Regions from separate parts of the Paenibacillus litoralis genome, predicted to be linked through region 3. Evidence: predicted binding sites of a transcription regulator. Region 3 holds the regulator's gene; each other region holds the start of a gene.
The links. Region 3 encodes LexA, which represses DNA repair genes until DNA is damaged. Its sites were predicted from a motif close to CGAACATATGTTCG; they were not measured.
Positions count from the first base shown of each region.

Region 1: ACKGJP_RS16390 (DNA polymerase IV) is a predicted target of LexA. The motif match lies at 1,668-1,681, and genes of this name have one in related genera.
Region 2: ruvA (Holliday junction branch migration protein RuvA) is a predicted target of LexA. The motif match lies at 993-1,006, and genes of this name have one in related genera.
Region 4: recA (recombinase RecA) is a predicted target of LexA. The motif match lies at 1,784-1,797, and genes of this name have one in related genera.

Region 1 is NZ_CP176395.1:4,019,046-4,022,174, forward strand. Features, by position in the region: gene ACKGJP_RS16385 (MBL fold metallo-hydrolase) at 335-1,435, shown strand; gene ACKGJP_RS16390 (DNA polymerase IV) at 1,933-3,129, shown strand, end outside.
Region 2 is NZ_CP176395.1:6,068,210-6,071,338, reverse strand. Features, by position in the region: gene ruvC (crossover junction endodeoxyribonuclease RuvC) at 100-675, shown strand; gene ruvA (Holliday junction branch migration protein RuvA) at 1,185-1,817, shown strand; gene ruvB (Holliday junction branch migration DNA helicase RuvB) at 1,836-2,846, shown strand; gene ACKGJP_RS25680 (SpoIID/LytB domain-containing protein) at 2,933-3,129, shown strand, end outside.
Region 3 is NZ_CP176395.1:4,200,717-4,203,845, forward strand. Features, by position in the region: gene glnA (type I glutamate--ammonia ligase) at 1-222, shown strand, start outside; gene ACKGJP_RS17445 (YjcZ family sporulation protein) at 528-650, opposite strand; gene ACKGJP_RS17450 (YjcZ family sporulation protein) at 683-781, opposite strand; gene lexA (transcriptional repressor LexA) at 1,500-2,123, opposite strand; gene ACKGJP_RS17460 (LysM peptidoglycan-binding domain-containing protein) at 2,407-2,772, shown strand; gene ACKGJP_RS17465 (DUF896 domain-containing protein) at 3,058-3,129, shown strand, end outside.
Region 4 is NZ_CP176395.1:5,186,537-5,189,665, forward strand. Features, by position in the region: gene ACKGJP_RS21785 (RecX family transcriptional regulator) at 1-555, opposite strand, end outside; gene recA (recombinase RecA) at 663-1,709, opposite strand; gene ACKGJP_RS21795 (competence/damage-inducible protein A) at 2,000-3,129, opposite strand, start outside.

The DNA of each region.
Region 1 (3,129 bases), 180 kb from region 3:
CGCGACAGGTTGGCGTTCCCTTGTTTTTTTGTTTCCGGATGCGGGGCAAAGAGAATCCGGCTTGACGACGAATAAGAGGCGGGAGCCGGACCGGCTTGATCGACCGGAGCTGCTTTTGATTAGCCTTGGGATGCGCCGGCACGCAGGTTTTTTTGATTAGGCTTCCCTGCAGTCGCACGTCTATGCGGGCTCTGCGCTGAGGTCTCGCGCGCAAGGCTCGGCGGCTCTTGCGTCGCGGTGCGGGCATGGGAACGCGGCTCGATCCGCTTTTTTACACAAGAGCTCTATGCTATAATCGGATGATTATGATTTGGAAGAAAACGGGGCGAAATTGATGGATACATTGGCGGACGCGGCGGACATCCTTCTTATCCTCGCAGGTTTGCTGCTCTTGGTTTTTCTGTTCATGCGGCTTTACCCCGCTTTCGGCGGAAAAGCGCCGAAAGAGGATCTGCGTCAATCTCCTCATTACCGGGACGGGACGTTCAGCAATCTGATCCCTACGTCCATGAACATGGATCTGAAGACGAACCTTGCGGTATTGCGCGAATTTGTAAAGGGGAACCCGAAAGGAAGGCCGGGAAGACCGCTCGGCGTCGAGCCTCTGCCTCTTCCGCTTAACGGCGCGCAGGGCCGGGTTACCTGGTTTGGGCACTCGGCTTTGCTGCTCGAGCTGGACGGCAAGACGATGCTGCTGGACCCGATGTTCGGGAAGACGCCTTCTCCGTTCCCGCTGTTCGGGGGCAAGCGGTATAGCGGGCCTCTGCCTGAACTGGAGAAGCTCCCGGCGATCGACGTTGTGTTCTTGTCTCATGACCATTACGACCATTTGGACTATGGCTCCATCAGACGGATCAAAAACAAAGTCAAGCGTTTCTGCGTCCCGTTAGGGGTGGGGAGCCATTTGGAAAGATGGGGCGTCGAGCGGGCGCGGATCGAAGAGCATGACTGGTGGGAGGAGTTCGAATGCGACGGGCTTCGGCTGGCCTGTACGCCCGCAAGGCATTTTTCGGGAAGACGCCTGACGGACCGCAACTCCACGCTGTGGTGTTCATGGGTCATAGCGGGCCGGCATGCCAGCGTTTATTTTAGCGGAGACAGCGGCTACGGTCCTCATTTTGCGGAGATTGGAGAAAAGTACGGGCCCTTCGACCTGACGCTGATGGAATGCGGCCAATATGACGAACGGTGGGCTGCGATTCATATGATGCCGGAACAAACGGTGCAAGCTCATCTGGACGTTAAGGGCCGGGTCATGCTCCCTATTCATTGGTCGGCCTTTACGCTGGCTCTGCATGAATGGACAGACCCGATCGAGCGTGTGACGAAGGCTGCCCGGGAACGAGGCGCGCATGTTTCTACGCCAAGAATCGGGGAGCCGGTTCTGATCGGCGCTGCCGAATACCCGGACTCCGCTTGGTGGAGAACGTATTAATCGTGAAAGTTGTGAAGATGCGCATTGCGGTGCGCTTCTTTTTTTGCTTCGAATGCTGAAAATAATAAGCGTATCGCGGCGGGGGCTCTTGTTCGCCGTTCGTCTTTATGCCGCCTTTCGGAGGTTTGTGGAGTTTTTCCGACAATCGCTGCTGTTATAGCTTCTATTTATTTATCGAACAATTGGAAGTTTTGTCAAATGGGTGTAAAGTTACATTTTGCCACTTGCATAACGAACAAGTGTTCGGTATATAATGATGAATATAATCAGTGTTTCCTTTCGGAGGGTTGACCATGCGTACGGCGAAGAACCGAACGATTTTTTTGGCGGAATTCATTCCTGTAGGTTTAGCATTTTTTGTTTTTCACGCAATTCCCACTGCATTGCGAACATACACTCTGTATATAATAAGAATATATGTTCGTGTTTATTAGTGGGTCATATGTGCGAAGGTGTTGGACGCATCTCCGAATCGCGACTATACAGGAGTGGATGTCATGCCTCAAGAGCGAACCATTATGTTAATCGATGGACAGTCATTCTATGCTTCGATTGAAAAAGCGGCCCAGCCGGCCTTGAAGCATAAGCCGGTAGCTGTAGGTGACCCCTCTAGAAAATCCGGCATCATTTTGGCCGCTTGTCCCATTGCCAAATCACGCGGTGTGACGACTGCTTCAAGAGTGGGCGAGGCGCTCGCGAAATGCTCCGATTTGGTCGTAATACGCCCCCGAATGCAAACCTATATCACGGTATCCTTACTCATTACCGAGATATTCGAGTCATTTACAGACCAGGTTGAACCCTATTCCATCGACGAACAGTTTCTCGATGTTACGGGTTCTGTCGGTTACTTCGGGGCTCCGGAGGAGATCGCCCGCCAGATCCAGACACGTGTTCAGTTATCGACAGGAGTTTGGACCCGTTGCGGAATTGGACCTACCAAAATACTGGCGAAGATGGCTACGGACAATTTCGCCAAAAAAATGCCCAATGGTATTTTCAAACTTGGCTTCGACAATTTGGAATCTGTATTATGGCCGCTGCCGGTGCATCAAATGTTCATGGTTGCCTCTCGAATGACTCGTCACTTCACACGCATGGGTCTTTACACGATTGGCGATATTGCTCGTCTGGAACTGGGTGATTTTAAAAGGCGCATGCGTAAAGAAATGGGCAAGCAAAGCGATATACAAGCGGAATATTATTGGCAAACAGCACGTGGCATAGACCCTAGTCCTGTCGTGGCAAGTATTCGAAATCAATTGAAATCGGTAAGTCACGGCAAGGCGCTCAGAAGCAGCCTTTATCGGAAACTTGAAGATATTGAGGTTGTACTGCTGGAATTGGTTGTGGAGGTCTGCCGTCGCAGCAGGAGAGTGGGTTACATCGGGCGAGTTGTATCCGTCGGAGCAGCGGAAACGGATGGCCAGCGCTCGGCATCGTTTAATCGACAGGTAACGCTTGAACAACCGACATCCCTTTCACATGAAGTCGCAGCAGCGGCTTTCGGGATTTTCCATAAACATTGGAGCGGTATGCCTGTTAGCCACCTGTATATTGCACTGACTCAGCTGACCGATGATAGCGTCATTCAGCTTACTTTTTTCGATGACCGGATCAAAACATACGATCTAGAAAGAGCAACTGATAAAATAAAGGATAAATATGGAAGCTCCGCTATTATGCGAGCATCC
Region 2 (3,129 bases), 1.9 Mb from region 3:
TTGAACTATCTGCTATAATGGCGGAAGGAATACATATGTTCGCGTATCCTGGCGGCTCATAACAATCGAGCGCGGTTTGATCGATGGGAGAGAACAATCTTGCGCATTTTGGGAATCGACCCGGGGATAGCGATTGTCGGCTTCGGTTTTATCGACAAGAACGGGAGCAAGCTGACGCCTGTGCAGTACGGCTGCATTCAGACGGAGGCCCACACCGATCCGGGTGAACGTTTAAAAATGGTTTACGACGCGGCAAAGCAATTGATCGATACTTATAAACCGGATGCTGTAGCGCTGGAAAAGCTTTTTTTCAACAAAAACGTAACGACCGCCTTTGCGGTATCGCAAGCCCGGGGCGTCATCATGCTGGCCGCCGTGCAGCAGGGGCTGCCGCTCGCGGAATATACGCCTTTGCAGGTCAAGCAAGCTATTGTCGGTTACGGGAAGGCGGAGAAGCGCCAGGTGCAGGAAATGACCCGCATGTTCCTTGGCTTGTCCGAAATCCCGAAACCGGACGACGTCGCGGATGCGCTCGCGGTTGCCATCTGCCATGCCCATTCCTATGTGATGGCGGCCAAAATCAGCGAAAACCCCGCCCCGGCCGCAAGCCGGCTCGCCGAACTCTTGCAGGAAGCCAAAAAGCAAAGCAAACGTTCCAAACGTCCGGAATGGTAGATTGCTGGAGGTAGAATCAGCGTAGCCTTTGTGGAAATCGGTGGATCGGGTAAGTTGAACAAAAAGAAATGTGAAGTAAGCAGTGAGGTAAGGCAGCCGTTTTAATGGGCGTATACACTGCGAATACAGTCGGCATGAGCACCGTATATCAAAAGTAGAGCGTGTCCTGAAACTTTGCATCAGGCAAAGTTAGGACGAAAAGCGGCCCCGAGCGCGTAGTACCAGCATTGTGCTAATTCTTCGGAAATGCGCGTGTTTACTTGCGGGAGTCCAGAGGGCCGGCAGGCCCTTGGGGTCCTCCCCTTAGCGCTTCAATTCGAAATCTTGTTCGATTGAAGCGCTGTAGAAGGGGAGGATTTAGGAGGGGTCGGAACGCTTTTTAGGTTCTCCTGTTTCCTGAAGTAGTGACAGTTGTTTTGAAATAATAGTCGTTAGAAGTTAGAAGTTAGAAGTTAAAAGTTTACTAGCTTTAAGAGAAGCCTCTCGGAGTAGAGGAAGGGAGTACGCTCATGATCGACTTTTTGCGAGGACAGCTCGCCCACCGGGAGACGGAATACGTCGTGCTTGACGTAGGCGGCGTAGGCTACCGGGTATTCTGCCCGAATCCGTATGCGGTTGGCGCAAGCGGGGATGGAACTCCCGTCACAATGTTCATCCATCATCATGTCCGCGAGGACGCCATTCTTTTGTTCGGCTTTGCGACCCGCGAGGAGCAGGCCTTGTTCCGCAAGCTGCTGGACGTGTCGGGAATCGGACCGAAGGTAGCGCTCGGCATTTTGTCGGCGGGGCGTCCGGATGCAGTCATTTCCGCCATTTATCAGGAGAATATCGCGTTTCTAACCCGTTTGCCGGGCATCGGCAAGAAGACGGCACAGCGCATCATTTTGGATATGAAGGATAAGCTTGCGGATTTGCCTGTAGGCGGTCTTATTCCGGTCGCTGCGGCGTTCGCGGCGGAGAAAGAAGAGGCACCGGGGGCCGGGGGCGGCGCTTGGAAGGAAGCGAAGCTTGCGCTTGTCGCTCTCGGATACAGCGAGACGGAAGTGGACCGCGTTTGGCCGGATGTGCGGGACAAGGCGACGGGACTGGAGAAGCCGGATACATTTGTGAAGCTGGCGCTGCAGGCGCTGTTTAAAGGCTAACGGACGAGGAGGACGATTATGGAAGACCGCATTATTTCGGCTCAGCTGATGATGGAAGAACAGGCCGCCGAGCTCAGCCTCCGTCCCCGCTATTTATCCGAATATATAGGCCAGACAACGGCCAAGGAAAATTTGAAGGTGTTTATCGAGGCCGCCAAGCAGCGTCGCGAGGCGCTCGATCATGTGCTGCTCTACGGTCCGCCGGGGCTCGGCAAAACGACGCTGTCGAACATAATCGCCAACGAGCTCGGCGTCAACATTCGCACGACATCCGGTCCCGCGATCGAGAGACCCGGCGATTTGGCTGCGCTGCTGACGAATCTGCAGGAAGGCGACGTGCTCTTTATCGACGAAATTCATCGCCTCCACCGAACGGTGGAAGAGGTGCTGTACCCGGCGATGGAGGATTTCGCCCTCGACATCATGATCGGCAAGGGCCCGAGCGCCCGCTCGGTTCGGCTCGATCTGCCGAAATTTACGCTGATCGGAGCTACAACGAGAGCCGGACTCCTATCCGCTCCGTTGAGAGATCGTTTCGGCGTCGTTAGCAGACTGGAATACTATACGGTGGACGAGTTGACTTATATCGTCAGCCGTACGTCCGAAATCTTGCAGGTGCCGATCGTCGGCGAAGCGGCCGAGGAAATCGGGATGCGCTCGCGGGGGACTCCGCGTATCGCCAACCGTCTTTTGAAGCGGGTCCGCGATTTCGCGCAAATCCGCGGGGACGGCGTTATTACCGTTGATATCGCAGGGACGGCACTTGAGCAAATTCAAGTGGATAAACTGGGCTTGGATCTTATCGATCACAAAATGATAAAAGCGATCATTACGAGCTTTCAAGGCGGACCGGTCGGACTCGAGACGATCGCTGCCACGATCGGCGAAGAAAGCCAAACGATTGAAGACGTATACGAGCCGTATTTGCTGCAGATCGGCTTTCTTCAGCGAACGCCGCGGGGCCGCATGGTAACGCCTCTCGCTTACCGTCATCTGGGCTTTGAACCGCCGAAGCGGGAGGATAAGTAAACAGGCAATCGTTTCTACACCGTAACTTTTCGTATGTCGCAAGCGTCTTAACTAGCGACAACATGTGAGGGGAGAAGACGCAACCGATGACCAAACGTATCAAGAAGCGGCTGATCGTCGGCGCAGCCGTCTCGCTGCTATCGGCGGCGGTGCCGATCCAGCAAGCGCAGCAGGCCTACGCGGCTGCAGCGCCGGCCGCACCGGCTGTTGCTAAGCTGGACGCCATACGCGTCGCGCTCTTTTTGGATAACGGGAAGTACCGGGCTTCGGCGCCGGTCGTTAC
Region 3 (3,129 bases):
ATTTATGTCATGTCCGAGGAAGAAAGGGAAGAGCAAGGCATTCCTAGCTTGCCGTCCGATCTGAAGGAAGCGTTGGCTGAGCTGATCCGCAACGAAGTCGTTTGCGAAGCGCTCGGCGAGCATGCGCTGACTCACTTCTTTGAGCTTAAAGAAATCGAGTGGGATATGTACCGCACGCAAGTGCACCCATGGGAACGCGAGCAGTATATTACGTTGTACTAATTGAGGAAGCTCTTGACGCTTCCTATTCAAAAACGCATTTTTTGAGAAAACAGCCTTTTGGCTGCGAGCTGACGCCGAAATTTATACGGCGTCAGCTTTTTTTGTTGGGCTAGAAATATGCTGCTTTAATAAATCGTATGACATAAACGTAGAGCGCTTTCGCTTTCACGAGTAAGACGATATCATACGCCTTGGATAAATGACTAGGGGAGTACATTCGCTATTTATACTGAAGAGCCTAAAATGAAAAGTATGGTTATGTAGAAGGGAACAAAAAGCGATCCCTCCTGTTATGCATTCGCTTATTAACACCAAGAGCTAACGCAAGCGCAAGCGACAATGACCAGCAAGATAAAAAGAACCAGGATTACGCCGGTGGAAGTAAATCCTCGATTCCCATAACCGCGAACTTCAGCAATTTCGCTCATTCGGTTCCCCTCCATTCTTTCTTACGATGAAATCAGTAGCCGAATCCGCAAACGGAACAGGCGACAATGACCAACAAAATGAACAATACCAAAATCGTGCCGGTCGACGTGAAAGCTCCACCCAACGACATCGAAATCCCTCCTTGTTTGGTATCCATCTGGCTATATTCCCGAAAGGGCCATTTCAACCAGCTGCCTGATGACATCATATGGTTTCGAATGCTTTTTGATTGGGTTAGTGACGATAGTTATTAATTTTATGGGAAATGCTGATGGGCGCGATTATTATTTATAAGGCGTAAGGAGGGCGATCGCGGAACCAAAGCGTCATGATTATGATGAATCGGATGTCTGACCGTTTCCGCAACGGATCGCACAGAGTGTGAACGGACTCGTTCACGTGATGGTCGAACCAACTGTTTTCAGAGATACGAAAGTCGGAGATTGTCTCTGCTTCCGGACCCGCTACTTTTGCCGGTTCAAGTTGTCCCTTCGCCATGCTAATAAAATTTCGGCAGTCCAAAGAAGGGGAGAATTTTTTGCAAAAATAAAATGGGCGCATGGTGGTGACTTCGGGCATTACCTCGAAGGAAAGTTCCTTCCAATCATATCCCCATAATGTTTTGAAAGCGAATACGATGCTGGGTATATGGGGGATAACAAATGATTCTAGCTTTTTTACTAGTAATTGAGATGGGCTGCCTATAACGAATAGATGTCGTTATTATACTCTAAATATTTAAGATTTTTCGGTTGCGGGAACATCAAAAAAGGAATCTTCCATTGCGGAAGATTCCTTTACTAGGAACAGTAGAGACGCTTGTCCTTGAAGGTCGGAGCGACGAGCGATTAGTGAATGTTTCGGAATACGCCGATTACTTTGCCGAGAATAGATACATGCTTTAATCGGATCGGTTCCATGTGTTCGTTTTGGGGCTGCAAGCGGATGTGGTCTTTCTCCTTATAGAACGTCTTCACGGTAGCTTCATCGTCCTCGGTCATCGCTACGACGATATCGCCGTTATTTGCAGTTTGCTGCTGGCGGACGATAACAAGATCGCCGTCATGGATACCTGCATCGATCATACTCTCTCCGACGATGTTCAGCATGAAGACGGCATCGTCTTTCACTACATTGTTTGGCAGCGGGAAGTAGTCCTCAATGTTCTCCGTAGCTGTAATCGGCATCCCGGCAGTAACTTTCCCGACGACGGGCACTCTCGTAAATGAGAACGAAAAATTTGCTGCGGACTCGTCCTGAAGTCCGATTATTTCGATCGCGCGAGGCTTTGTCGGGTCGCGGCGAATCATGCCTTTCTTCTCAAGACGCTCCAAGTGACCGTGAACGGTCGAGCTGGAAGCAAGGCCTACCGCTTCTCCGATTTCCCGTACGGACGGCGGATAGCCTTTATCCCGCACTTCGTTCTTGATGAAATCAAGGATCGCCTGCTGGCGGTTTGATATTTTCCCCACCGAAAACCCTCCTAATCTTGGTAACTAATTATCGACATTATAGCACAGAACCCGAGTTCGTACAAACATAAGTTCGAGTTTTTGTTCGTATTGCTCGTTTGGGTGTTCGGAGGCGAAAGAAGGGCATGGAGCGGGCGGAGAGCGCCTATTCCGGCCTCTGCATGCGGCTCGAAAATACGAACAGAAAAAGGGAACAAACGTTCTAAAAAGATGTTGACACAAACAACCGTTCGTATTAAGATATGGGTATCGAAACAGAACAAACGTTTGGGGGTCGCCAATCATGAACGCAGCCATTAACCAAAGAAGACAAAATGTGAACAGAACAAATCGCAAACAACCGACATCCGTTTCTCATAAAAAGCTTATCCGCCTTTTCTTTTTCCTGCTTGCCATTGTCGTCTCGTTTTCCTGCGGAGCCATTTTTAAAAGTTATGCTTCGGCGCAGGATACGTCTTCGGCACCGCTTGCATTTCACGCTGAAACAGTGAAAAGCGTAGACGTGGTAAAAGGAGATACGCTGTTAAAAATCGCCCGTGAACACGCTCCAAAAGATGCGAACATCCATGCGTATGTCGATAAAATCAAAAAGCTGAACGGACTGAAAAATGCCATGCTTCAGGAAGGTCAGATCTTAGAACTCCCTTAATGCGGAGCCCCCTTCTCTAGAAGGGGAACCTCACTTCAATGATTGATGCCGAATATAAATGAATTCATAAGAACACACCTTCCGGGACGCCGGGCTAGGTGTGTTTTTGTTTATCATGCTGTAGCGTCAAGCTTCTTCTCTTTCATATTCGGGATAATTTGCTTGCGCTTACTTGCGAAATCTTGACAAGAGCCGCGTAGGAATGGCAAAGTAATAAGGATTGCGCTATGATTACGAAAGATTGGAATATCATCTTCTCGATGGTTACGCAGGAGGGAATTGAAAATGAATATGGATCAGACGGTCGAGCGCATTAATGAGCTGGCCCGCAAAGCGAAGACGGTAGGTTTGACGGAG
Region 4 (3,129 bases), 990 kb from region 3:
CTTACGTTCATAGGGTTCCCCTTTTAGAGAAGAAAGCTTCTTCGCCGCCAATTTGCTTGCGTTTGCCAGCTCCGCTTCTTCATCAAGCGATGCGATCGCCTCTTGGATGTTTTCGCTTGCAATACCTTTTTGCTGAAGCTCTTGTTTAACCCAGTTGCGTCCCTTACTTTGGTTCATGATGCGATGCTCGGTCCATTGCATGGCAAACATGCCGTCATCGATCAGCTTCTCGTTTTTGAGCCTCTCGATCGTCAAGTCGATTATCGTTTGCTCGTAGCCCTTCAGCTTGAGCTTCTGCCTAACTTCCTTCATCGAACGCGGACTCCGGCCGATATATCGGAGCGCATGAGCGTATACCTCCTGCCGCTCCTCGGCCTGAATAACCTCCAGCATCCGCTCGTTATCGATCGTTTCGCCCTTGAGCAGCCTGTATTTGATCAAAATATCCTCGTGTACCGAGAAAGCAAACGACTCATCCACAAATATATTGTAGCGGCGTTTATTCCGCTTCTGCTGTTCTACCGACGTAATGACGGATTCTTGACTCTGATTCATTGCGTGCCTCCGGTCCTATAGCCGAGCCCTGTGTGAGGGACCGGCGTTTCGTTCTAGTTATAAAAAGAAAGACGCCCTTTGTCAATCAAAGGCGCGTCTTCCGGTCTTTATTCGAACAATGCCGCTTCTTCCTCTTCGTCATCCTGGGAAACCGCCATATTAGCAGTCGGCACCAACACGCTGGCATCGCGAATCTTCTTCTCGATAATGTCGGCAATGTGTTTGTTATCCTTCAAATACTGTTTCGCATTTTCGCGCCCTTGGCCGAGACGTTCGCCTTCGAACGAATACCAAGCGCCGCTCTTGTCGATAATGTCGAGCTCCGTGCCCATATCGACGATGCTGCCTTCTTTAGAAATGCCTTCACCATACATAATGTCTACCTCAGCCTGCTTGAACGGAGGCGCCACTTTGTTCTTTACAACCTTAATGCGCGTGCGGTTACCGATCATATCGTTGCCTTGCTTGATCGTCTCGATACGACGTACATCCAAACGGACCGAGGAATAGAACTTGAGCGCGCGTCCGCCTGGCGTTGTTTCCGGGTTGCCGAACATTACGCCGACCTTCTCGCGAAGCTGGTTGATGAAAATCGCGATAACCTTCGATTTGTTGATAGCGCCGGACAGCTTCCGCAGCGCTTGCGACATGAGACGAGCCTGCAAGCCGACATGAGAGTCGCCCATATCGCCTTCGATTTCCGCTTTCGGTACGAGCGCGGCAACCGAGTCGATGACGATAATGTCTACCGCTCCGCTGCGCACGAGCGCTTCCGCGATTTCGAGCGCCTGCTCGCCGGTATCCGGCTGAGACAGCAGCAGCTCATCGATATTGATGCCCAGCTTGCTTGCATATAAAGGATCAAGTGCATGCTCCGCATCGATGAAAGCGGCTTGTCCGCCGGCTTTTTGCACTTCCGCAATCGCGTGCAAGGCTACGGTTGTTTTACCGGATGATTCCGGTCCGTATACTTCTATAATTCTGCCGCGGGGAAATCCGCCTACGCCGAGCGCGATGTCCAGCGCCAGCGAGCCGCTTGGGATCGTCTCCACCTGCATGTGAGTCGATTCCCCGAGCTTCATGATCGAACCTTTTCCGAACTGTTTCTCGATATTACGCAATGCCGCTTCCAATGCCGCACGACGATCCGCCAACTTGTCCACTTCCTCTACTGGTTATGTTATAGATCTATCATAACTTCTTTTTCGCCGGTTGCCAAGTAGTTTTTCGAACATATATTCGCATATTCCCCACAAAGTGAAGCGAATTCCTCGCAGCGGATTCCTATTACTTTGCTGGGAGCCCCGATAAAAAAATGGACTATGCAAGAACATACATTCAAAAAGCCCACAAAAAAACCGCAACAAAGAAGGATTTCTTTGCTACGGTGCTTCCGTTAACGTTTCATTAATTATAGAAGAATGCACCCAAAATATCAAGAAGACTATTCCGGATTATCGCTAGAGAGGAGCTTCCAGAGCTGGTAGAGCGCGCTCTTCGCCGCCTTCAGCTTGATCAGCTCGCGGCTCCCCGACTGCTTCGTTTCGAATGCAGCCGTTTCGCCCCCGCGCCGCGCTATGGCGATGTAAACGAGTCCGACCGGCTTGCCCTCCGACGGATCCGGACCCGCTACGCCGGTTACCGAAATCGCAAAATCCGTTCCTGTCCGCTCGAGCAGCCGTTCCGCCATTTCGCGGGCCGTACGCTCGCTGATCGCCCCCGGCGCCCCTTCGCCTTCCATGAGCTCCATCGGCACGCCGAGCAGCGCATGCTTAATCCTGTTCGTGTACGTAACAAATCCGCCCTGGTACACCTGGGAGCTTCCCGGCACCGAGGTCACCATGTCACTAAGCATGCCGCCGGTGCAGCTCTCCGCCGCAGACAGCGTAAGTCCGCGGCCCGCCATCGTTTCGACAATGGTCCTTTCGATCGGCACGTCGCGGTCCGCGTACAAATGCTCGCCGAGTCGTTCGCGAATGATGCGAACCGTCTCTTCCATATTGGCATCCGCCTGCTCTTGGGAGGCTGCTCTTGTAGTCAGCCGCAGCGTAACCTCGCCTTCCTTCGCGTAAGGCGCAATCGTCGGATCCTCCTGCTTCTCGATCAGATCGAGCAGCCGGTGCTCCAGAAAGGATTCCCCGATGCCGGCGAATTTGAGCATTTTGGAGAAAAGAGGCTGTTCCTCGCCCATAATCGCGCGCAGCCACTCCGTTCCGTAGCGCTCGAACATCGGCTTCATCTCTTTAGGAGGCCCTGGAAGCAGCATGTAGTGCGTTCCGCCCTGCGTGAGGGCTATGCCTACCGCCAGACCCGTATCGTTCGGTAGCGGGTCGCTGCCTTCGAGCATGAGCGCCTGCCTTGCATTGCTCTCGACCATCGCGATTCCCCGGCCGCTGAAAAACTCCGTCATCGTATCCATCGAAGGCTGATGAACGATCAGCTTGCGATCCAAGTAGGAAGCCAGCACGTCCTTCGTCAAGTCGTCCTGCGTCGGTCCGAGCCCCCCGGTGCAAATAATGACGTCCGCTCTCGTGCGAGCGATATCGAGCGCCTGCCGGAGTCTCGCTGCGTTGT